Regions from separate parts of the Nocardioides fonticola genome, predicted to be linked through region 2. Evidence: predicted binding sites of a transcription regulator. Region 2 holds the regulator's gene; each other region holds the start of a gene.
The links. Region 2 encodes LexA, which represses DNA repair genes until DNA is damaged. Its sites were predicted from a motif close to TCGAACANNTGTTCGA; they were not measured.

Region 1 (3,274 bases), on a different contig from region 2:
CCTGGGCTACAGCGGCCCTGAACCCCTCGACTTCCAGGTCGCCGATGGCGTGGTCGACGGCGCCGGCCACGACACCTTCAGCGGGGTCACCGCCTTCTCCGGCGGCACGGGGGCCGACATCTTCCGGGGCACCGACAACCCGGAGATCTGGATCGACCATGACATCCCGACCACCCACCGTGGCGCCGACGTCATCGACGGCGCGGGCGGCGACGACACGCTCAGCACCGTCTTCGGCACGATCGACGCGGGCGCGGGCGCGGACACCGTCACGGTGCGCGCCGGTACGGCTCGCGGCGGCGAGGGCGACGACACCCTGGCCATCGACCAGTCGGGAACCGCGATCGGCGGCCCCGGCGACGACTCCATCCGTGCCAACTGGTCCGGCGTGGAGTACACCCGCTTCGACGGCGCCGCGAGCTTCGTCGAGCGGGGCGGCGCCGGCGACGACGTCCTCTACCCGGCATCCGCGTACGACGCCGGGGGCGATGGCCAGGAGGACCGCTGCACTTCAGGCGAACGGTGCCGCACCCGGGTCGCGGGAGGCGACGGCCGCGACACCGTCAGCATCACCGGCAAGGGGAGGGCGACCATCGATCTCGCAGCGGGTTCGGTGCTCTACGGCAACGGCCGCGGACGGATGACGAGCATCGAGGTCGCCCGGGGCAACGAATGGGCCGACCGGCTGCTCGGCACCAGCGGAGCCGATGAACTGATCGGCGGCTTCGGCAACGACGTCCTCATCGGTCGGGGCGGGCCCGACAGGCTCATCGGCGACCAGGATCGCGACATTGCCTACGGCGGACCGGGGCGAGATGTCTGCCGTGCTGAGGTGCGGAGGTCCTGCTGAGGTTTGCGGTGGTCGAGCCCGCCTCCGGGTCGAGCGGTCGAGGTGCGAGGCGCCCCGGCCCCGAGCCGCGAGACCCGGCGCGGTGGACGCCGACGGCGGGGACGTCGTCGTTGCTCCGTGCCTGCTCCCGGCTGCCTCGCTCGCTGCGGTTGAAAGGCGCTGGCTACGCAGGTGGGCAGTTGCCGCCGCTTCTCGGGTGCGGGGGTCTCGCGGCTCGCACCTCGACCACCGATCGCTTCCGGTGGTCGAGGTGCGAGGCGCCCCGGCGCCGAGCCGCGAGACCCGGCGCGGTGGACGCTGACAATGGGGACGCCGTCGTCGCTCGGTGCCTCATCCCGGCCTTCGGGCTCGCTTGGGTTGAAAGGCGCCCACTACGGCGATGCCGGGTTGCGCTCGGCGTTCGGGTCGCCACTCGCTCCGGGTGAAAGGCGCCGGCTACGCGGGTGGGTGCTTGCCGCTGCCACTCGGGTGCTGGGGTCGCGCGGCTCGCATGCGCTCGCACCTCGACCACCGACCGAGCCCGCTTCCGGTGGTCGAGGTGCGAGGCGCCCCGGCGCCGAGCCGCGAGACCCAGCAAGACGAACGCCGACAGCAGGGACGATCTACGGCTCCCGACCGGTGGCTGAGGTGCCCGAGCCCCCGGGCGAGGGCCTCGAAGCCCAGGAGGCCGGACAGCCGCCAGAACCAACGAGATTCAGACCGTCGAACCCTTGTATTCGAACACATGTTCGAGTAGACTGAGGCATGGCCTCCACCACCCCGCACCAGGAAGAACTGGACCCGCGTGACCCGCGGTCCCTCCTGGTCCTCGCGCGCGATGCGCGGGTGGTGGCCGAGGACGCCGAACGCTCCGTATTCATCGCCGCCGCCCGCTGGGCCCTCGCCCACCCCGCGGCTGATGAGTGGGACAGCGCCTGTGTTCCCGGGACCGAACGCGAGGTGGCGATCGCCGGCCAAGGCGCCCCGTTGGTGGCGGAGTTCTGCATCGATGAGTTCGCCGCCGCGATCGGCCTGTCGACCGATGCCGGGCATTACTACATCGGCGACGCCCTCGAGCTCGCCGCTCGGCTGCCGCGGTGCTGGCGACGGGTGGAGGCCGGTGAGGTGACGGTGTGGCGGGCCCGGAAGATCGCCCAAGCCACCCGCCTGCTCTCACCCGAAGCCGTCGCACTGGTCGACCAACGCTTGGCGTCGTTCGCGCACTCCATCGGCGGACGCGGCATCGAGCAGACCGTGAAAGCCGCCGAAGCAGAAGCCGACCCCGAGGTCCTGCGTGCGAGGCGGGAAGCTGCCGACGACAAGCGGCACGTCACCATCTACTCCCGGCACGTCGACTTCCACGGCCGCGTCGACATCGAAGGAGCCCTCGACCTCGCCGACGCCTTGGACCTCGAGGACGCCCTCGCCGCCATCGCCTCCCAGTTGAAAGACCTGGGTTGCGAGGAGTCGTTGGACGCCCGCCGGGCTATGGCCCTCGGCGAACTCGCACGACGCGAAACACCCCTCAGCTTCCCGGCAGATGCCGCGTCGGTGGCCGAGCCGGTGCGCAGCAAGCGGACCCTCCAGCTCTACGTCCACATCAGCCACGCACCCGGCCAGAACCCCTTCGGGTCGGTGGCCCGGGTCGAGAACACCCGCACCGCGATCGACCTCGACACCCTCCGCTCGTGGTGCACCGACCCCGACACCCAACTCGTCGTCCGGCCCGTCCTCGACCTCGCCGAACACCGCAGCAGCGAGTCCTACGAGATCCCCACCCTCCTCCGCGAACAGGTGATCCTCCGCGACGTCACCTGCGTCTTCCCCCACTGCACCAGGCCCGCCAGATCAGCCGACATCGACCACATCGTCCCGTGGGATCAAGGCGGAAGCACCAGCACAGACAACCTCGCCGCGCTCTGTCGACATCACCACCGTGTGAAGACCCACCACGGCTGGACCTACACCAGCACCAGCGGACCACCCGGCACCGACGGCTCCAGCTATCTCTGGACCAGCCCCCACGGCCAGCACTACCTCCGCACCCCCACCGGCACCACCACCCTCAGCAGACCCCTCACCACGACAGCCTGAACCCCACCACCCGGGTTCGGGCCTGTCGTGCTGCCCGGAGACCGGTACTCAGGAGCCAGCGGCGTCGCCGAGCCGGGCAGCCTCGACGGCCTCCTCGAGACCGCGGGCGGCGAGCCGGTCAGCCCGCTCGTTGCCCTCGATGCCGGCGTGCCCCTTCACCCAGAGCCACTCGACGTCGTGACGTGCGGTGGCGGCGACCAGGGCACGCCAGAGGTCCTCGTTCTTCACCGGCTGCTTGGCCGAGGTGCGCCAGCCGTTGCGCTGCCAGGTGGCCACCCACGAGGTGACCCCGTTGCGCACGTAGGTGCTGTCGGTGTGGATGCGCACGGTGACCGGGCGCTTGAGCGCGCC
Region 2 (3,274 bases):
CGCACCGAGAACGGCACGCGCACGCGGGCGTCGCCGGAGCGGTCGAGCCGCACGGGGACGTCGCGGAACCGACCGTTCGCCGTGCGGGTCGTCACGACCGCGGCCGATCCGCGCGCGGTGTCGGGCAGGTCGAGATCGAGGCGCAGGCGCCAGGACGACGCGCGCAATCCCGAGGCGGGATCGAAGCGGATGGTCGCCGACGTCAGGTGGTCGAGCGAGGTGCTCTGCCACCCGGAGCTGCGCCGGCTCGGCCCGAGCGAGCCGCGCGTCCACAGGGGTGCGGGCCGGTACGCCTCGCCTTCGCTGTAGACCGACGCCGGATGGGTGTTCGCCGCGGAGAAGTCCGCGAAGGCGCGTGCGAGGTCGATGCCGTGGTCGCGGCGCAGCACCTTGTCGATGGCCTGGAGGGAGTAGAGGTCGGGCGCGCCCCGGCTGCCGTCGGCCAGCTGGAAGATGTGGCGCACGAGCACCGGCAGCGGGCCGGAGCGCCTCGGGAAGCGCTCGGTGAGGTAGCGGATGAAGAGCCAGTCGCCGTAGGGGCGGGCGCCCTCGAAGAGGTCCATGCTCGAGCGCGGGTCGCCGAGCGGACCGGCGGGCAGGTACTGCCGGTTGTCGTCGACGCCGTCGAAGACCTCGTCCTCGGCCCAGGTGGCGGTCGCCTCCAGGAGCCAGGGGTCCTCGGCGACGTCGTAGGCGTACTGGACGGCGTGGAAGTACTCGTGCGCGACCGTCACCCGCAGGTTCTCCAGGGGCGTGTTGGTCGGGAACTGGCTCGTGGCGTAGTCGTTGTCGAGCGAGCAGTAGGCCCACACGTCGTAGGGGCCGTTCGCCGGCACCGACTCGTCGGTCGTGCAGTAGCCGTAGAGCCCCTGGGAGCCGAGGTCCTCCAGGTAGAGGTCGGGCAGGTCGTTGCCGCCGGCGCCCTGGTCGCTGAGGACGGCGCGGTAGCCGGCCGCCCGGTAGAGACGCTGGACCTTCGCCACGGTGCTCGCCACGGTCTCGACGTAGTCGGGCACCCCGTCGCCGTCGGCGTCGGTGGTGTCGATCGAGGAGCCGCCCAGGAAGCTGGTGGACCAGTGCACGCACAGGCTCGCGGAGCAGTAGACCTGGTTGGTCGAGGGACGGGCCAGGAGCGCTCGGGCCTGGCTCCGCTGGGCTGCCGGGAGGGCCGAGGCGGTCAGGGCGAGCTCGCGCAGCACCGTGCTGGCGTCGTCCCCGGAGTGCGGGGAGCGCGTGCGGCGGGCGGCGGTGTCGGCGGAGCCGCCGAGGAGGTCGCGGGCGGCATCGAGGGCGTGCTCGGCGCGGGTGCGCGCGCTGTCCGCGGCGGGCGAGCCGGACGCGGGTGAGGCATCGGCGGCGTCGGCCGCGGAGGAGGGGCCGGACAGCAGGCCGAGGGCCAGGAGGCCCGCAGCGGGGAGGGACAGGAGCCGGGATCGCGCCGAGTGAGCCACGTCACCACTGTCTCACGCACGAGCGCCGGGTGGGACGGATCCCACCCGGCGCTCGATGCACGCGTGCTGGATCAGACGCGGCGCAGGACCGCGGTGACCACGCCGATGATCTGCGCGTGCGTGCCGTCGATCGGGTCGTAGGCGGCGTTGTGGGGCATGAGCCAGACCTTGCCGTCGCGGCGCTGGAGGGTCTTCACCGTGGCCTCCCCGTCGAGGAGGGCGGCCACGATCTGGCCGTTGTCGGCGGTCTGCTCCTTGCGGACGACGACGTAGTCGCCGTTGCAGATCGCGGCCTCGATCATCGAGTCGCCGACGACCTGGAGGAGGAAGAGCTGCCCCTCGCCCACCAGCTGCTTGGGCAGCGGGAAGACGTCCTGCACCTGCTCCTCGGCGAGGATCGGACCGCCGGCGGCGATGCGGCCCACGACGGGCACCAGCGCGGCCGCCGGGACGACGTCGCCGATGCCGGTGGTGTCGGGACCGGTGTCGTCGCCGGAGGAGATCGAGCGCCGAGCCGCGAGGACCTCGGGCAGGAAGACCTCGAGGGCACGGGGGCGGTTGGCGTCGCGCTTGAGGAAGCCCTTCTCCTCCAGCACCCGCAGCTGGTGGGCGACGCTCGAGGTGCTGGTCAGGCCGACGGCCTGGCCGATCTCGCGCATGCTCGGCGGGAAGCCGCGCTTCTCGATGGCCTCCTTGATGGTGGCGAGCACCTTCAGCTGGCGCTGGGTCAGGCCCGTGGCGTCGGGCGGCCCGTCGGGGAGCTCGGTGACGGTCTCGCCGGAGGTCGCACGGGGGTTGTCGCTGGACTTCTTGCTCGGCATGGGCCGACGGTAACGGTCACGACGGCGGCATTCAAACATCTGTTCGATACCGGCGTGTCGTCGACAGGCTGCCCGACATCTCGAACATCCGTGCGAAGTCGACGGCGTTTCGCTCTTGTGTTCGATCGAACACCTGATCTAACCTCGAACGCAGATCGAACGTCTGTGCGAGAACCTCCGAGCCGATCCGGTTCTGTCGGTCCTCGCCGATAGACATCGATCCGCACCAGCTGATCGACCGATCGAACCCCGTGCACCGACCTTCCCCGAGGAGCACCCGATGGCCACCACCCTCATCCTTCCCGCCGCCAGCGGCGCGTCCGCCGCCCCCCGCGCCGCCGCTGCGGTGGCGTCTCGCCGGCCCGCTCGTCCGGCCTCCGGCGGGGTCCGCCTCACCCGGCGCGGCCGGCTCGTGGTGCTGCTGCTCTCGCTGGCGATCGTCCTGGGCGTCGGCGTCGCCCTCTCGGGTGGCTCGGTGGCCACTCAGGAGCCCGGTACGGCCGAGCCGACCCAGACCCTGATCGTCCGCTCGGGCCAGACGCTGTGGGACATCGCCGCCGCCCGTACCGACGAGGGCGACGTCCGGGGCATGGTCGAGCGGATCGAGCGGCTCAACGCCCTCGACAGCGCCGAGGTCACCGCTGGTCAGCGCCTGGTGGTTCCCGCGAACTGACATCGCGCCTCGCGCGTGCCGGCACGCGCAGGAACGCGCACGAACATCGTCGGTCGCCTCGACCCCGGCCGACGAGTAGGGGAAGACGAGGGGCGGGCCCGTAGGCCCGCCCCTCGCGCCGTCCCGGCCGGGGCCCGCGCGGGCCGGGGCGCCGTCCGTCGGCCATGCCGGTCGCGAAATCGAGGTGCCCGAACCCGATCGCGCCCTCACAATGGCTGCCCGTGGGACATGTCGAGGTGACCGGGATCCGTTACGAGCTCCCCGACGGCCGGGTGCTGCTCGAGGATGTGGGTTTCCGCGTCGGCGACGGCGCCAAGGTGGCCCTGGTC
Region 3 (3,274 bases), on a different contig from region 2:
TGCCACACGTCCATCGGCCCCGGGGTGCCGTCGGCGGTGTGCCACACGTCCATCGGCCCCGGGGTGCCGTCGCCGTACGCGAAGGCCCACAGACCCCCGCGACCGTCGGAGGTGACGCTCTGCCAGCGGCGCACGCCCGCCGGCCGATCGACCGGCGCGCGGGTCGCCGTCGTCGGGTCGACCAGGTCGTAGCCGCGGGGGCCGCTCACCGGGACGGCGTCCGCCAGCGCCGCGGCCGGCAACGGTGTCCGGACCGTGCGCACCTGCTGGGTCGTGCCGGATGGGTCGATGACGAGCGAACGACGCCCACCCGCCTCGGTGAGCACGAAACGGCCGGCCGACGCGGTCGCCGTCCAGCTCAACCGGCCCGGCAGCAGACCGGAGGCCTTCGCGCTCGGGATCGTCCAGGCCGAGCGGCACACCGTCGCGTCGTCCGCTGCGGTCGAGCACTGCTGCGCCAGCCCCAGCTCCGCCTCCCCGACCGTCGCCGCCGGCGCGGTCAGGCGACCGGAGGCGATGACCTCGGCCGCCGTGGGCGTCGGCGGTGTGTCGGCCGAGGGGCTCGCTGAAGGAGTGGTCGACGCGGTGGTCGAGGCGCTGGTCGCCGGTGCGGCGGCGATCTCGACCTCGGTGCTGCCGCCGCTGCACGCGGCGGTGGTGCCGAGCAGCGCGGAGATCGCCAGGGTGCTGAGCAGGGTGCGGCGTCGCGTCATCGCGGTGCTCCGATCGTGAAGTGCGGCGAGGGCGTCCGGTCGGCGTCCCTCCGATGTCGGTGAGAGGGGTCGTCGGGGGCTGGGGTTGTCGGTGGGGGTGGGGTTTCGGGGGGCGAGGGGTTCGGTGGTCGAGGTGCTCCGGTGGTCGAGGTGCGAGGCGCCCCGGCGCCGAGGTGCGAGGCGCGCTCCGGTGGTCGAGGTGCGAGGCGCCCTGGCGCCGAGCCGCGAGACCCGGTGGGGTGGACGCCGAAGGCGGGGACGTCGTCGCTGCTCCGTGTCTCCTCCCGGTTTCCTCGCTCGCTCCGGGTGAAAGGCGCCAGCTACGGCGGTGCCGGGTTGCTCTCGGTGTTCGGGTCGCCGCCTGCTTGGGATCGAAAGGCGCCGGCTACGCAGATCGGCGGTTCCCGCTGCCTCTCGGGTGCGGGGGTCTCGCGGCTCGCTTCGCTCGCACCTCGACCACCGACCGAGCCCGCTTCCGGTGGTCGAGGTGCGAGGCGCCCCGGCGCCGAGCCGCGAGACCCCGCAAGGTGGACGCCGACAGCAGGCGATCTGCGGCTCCCGTCCGGTGGCTGAGGTGCCCGAGCCCCCGGGCGAGGGCCTCGAAGCCCAGCAAGCCGAATAGCAGCCGCAACCACGCAGATTCATGCGCTCTCATCCTTGTCTTCGAACACCAGTTCGAGTAGACTGAGGCATGGCCTCCCCCACCCCACACCAGGATCTCCGGGACCCCCGGTCCCTCCTGGTCCACGCGCGCGACGCGCGGGTGGTGGCCGAGGACGCCGAACGATCCGTGTTCATCGCCGCCGCCCGCTGGGCTCTCGCGCACCCTGCGGCTGACGAGTGGGACAGCGCGTGTGTTCCCGGCACCGAACGCGAGTTGGCGATCGCCGGCCAAGGAGCACCTCTGGTGGCGGAGTTCTGCATCGACGAGTTCGCCGCCGCCATCGGCCTCTCGACCGATGCCGGGCACTACTACATCGGCGACGCCTTGGAGTTGGCCGCTCGCCTTCCGCGTTGCTGGCGACGTGTCGAGGCCGGTGAGGTGACGGTGTGGCGGGCCCGGAAGATCGCCCAAGCCACCCGACTGCTCTCACCCGAGGCGGTCGCGCTGGTCGACCAGCGGCTCGCTGCGTTTGCGCACTCCATCGGCGGACGCGGGATCGAGCAGACCGTCAAAGCAGCTGAGGCCGAAGCCGACCCCGAGGTCATCAAGGCCAGGCGGGAAGCGGCTGACGACAAGCGACACGTGACCATCTACTCCCGTCACGTCGACTTCCACGGCCGCGTCGACATCGAAGGCGCCCTCGACCTCGCCGATGCGTTGGATCTCGAGGACGCCCTCGCCGCCGTCGCTGCCCAACTCAAAGACCTCGGCTGCGAGGAGTCGCTGGACGCACGACGGGCCATGGCACTCGGCGAACTCGCACGACGCGAAGCCTCGTTGACCTTCGACACGGCTGGAACGACTGAACCGGTGCGGTCCAAGCGGACCCTCCAGCTCTACGTCCACATCAGCCACGCACCCGGCCAGAACCCCTTCGGAACAGCTGCTCGTGTCGAGAACACCCGCACCGCCCTCGACCTCGACACCCTCCGCTCCTGGTGCACCGACCCCGACACCCAACTCGTCGTCCGACCCGTCCTCGACCTCGCAGAGCACCGATCGAGTGAGTCCTACGAGATCCCCACACTCCTCCGGGAACAGGTGATCCTCCGAGACGTCACCTGCGTCTTCCCCCACTGCACCAGGCCCGCACGCAGCGCCGACATCGACCACATCGTCCCGTGGGACGAAGGCGGAACCACCAGTACAGACAACCTCGCCGCGCTCTGCAGGCATCACCACCGCATCAAGACCCACCACGGCTGGACCTACACACCCGTCGATCCGAACGACACCAGCGGCCCACCCGGCAGCTACCGCTGGACCAGCCCCCACGGCCAGCAGTACCTCCGCACACCCACCGGCACCACGCAGCTCACCACGACAGCCTGAACCCCACCCGGGGCTCAGGCCCGTCGTGCTGCCCGGTCACCGGTCGAGGATGGATCCAAGGGAGATGCCGCGGGTCCGGGTGCGGTAACCGTCGGAGACGAAGGTGGCCGTGGCGCGGAGGCGGGCACCCTGCTGACCGGCGGTGGGTCGGTACTGCGGCGCGGTGGCGCCGGGGACGACGACGTAGCCGCGGTGCCCCGGTGCACGGACGAGCCACCGCCAGCGCACGGTGAGCGTGCCGGCCTCGACGAGTCGCTCGTAGCGGGCGCGGGCACGCTCGGAGGCGAAGCGGAGCCGAACGCCGGACAGGCGCCCGATCTGAGGAGTCGTCGGGATGGTCCGCAGCAGCGCGAAGCGCGGCAGCGATCCACGCCGGACGGACGAGCCGGTGTCGCTGGTGAGCGTGGTCGGGCTGTAGCCGGCGGCGGAGTAGGTGATCTCGGCCCGGAGGACCGCTCCGAGATCGGACGGCGTCACCCGGTACCGGGACCCGATGGCGCCCGGGATGTCGACCGGGACGGCGACGCGGAGCCAGCCCGGCATCGTGCGTCCGGAGAAGGTGACC

Region 1: ABD671_RS01835 (HNH endonuclease signature motif containing protein) is a predicted target of LexA. The motif match lies at 1,567-1,582, and genes of this name have one in related genera.
Region 3: ABD671_RS00455 (HNH endonuclease signature motif containing protein) is a predicted target of LexA. The motif match lies at 1,377-1,392, and genes of this name have one in related genera.

Annotation. Positions count from the first base shown of each region.
Region 1 is NZ_BAAAZH010000002.1:37,129-40,402, reverse strand. Features, by position in the region: gene ABD671_RS01840 (calcium-binding protein) at 1-850, shown strand, start outside; gene ABD671_RS01835 (HNH endonuclease signature motif containing protein) at 1,595-2,923, shown strand; gene rnhA (ribonuclease HI) at 2,972-3,274, opposite strand, start outside.
Region 2 is NZ_BAAAZH010000003.1:83,288-86,561, forward strand. Features, by position in the region: gene ABD671_RS02420 (MXAN_6640 family putative metalloprotease) at 1-1,451, opposite strand, end outside; gene lexA (transcriptional repressor LexA) at 1,523-2,272, opposite strand; gene ABD671_RS02430 (LysM peptidoglycan-binding domain-containing protein) at 2,553-2,945, shown strand; gene ABD671_RS02435 (ABC-F family ATP-binding cassette domain-containing protein) at 3,167-3,274, shown strand, end outside.
Region 3 is NZ_BAAAZH010000001.1:96,986-100,259, forward strand. Features, by position in the region: gene ABD671_RS00450 (sialidase family protein) at 1-713, opposite strand, end outside; gene ABD671_RS00455 (HNH endonuclease signature motif containing protein) at 1,405-2,709, shown strand; gene ABD671_RS00460 (InlB B-repeat-containing protein) at 2,746-3,274, opposite strand, start outside.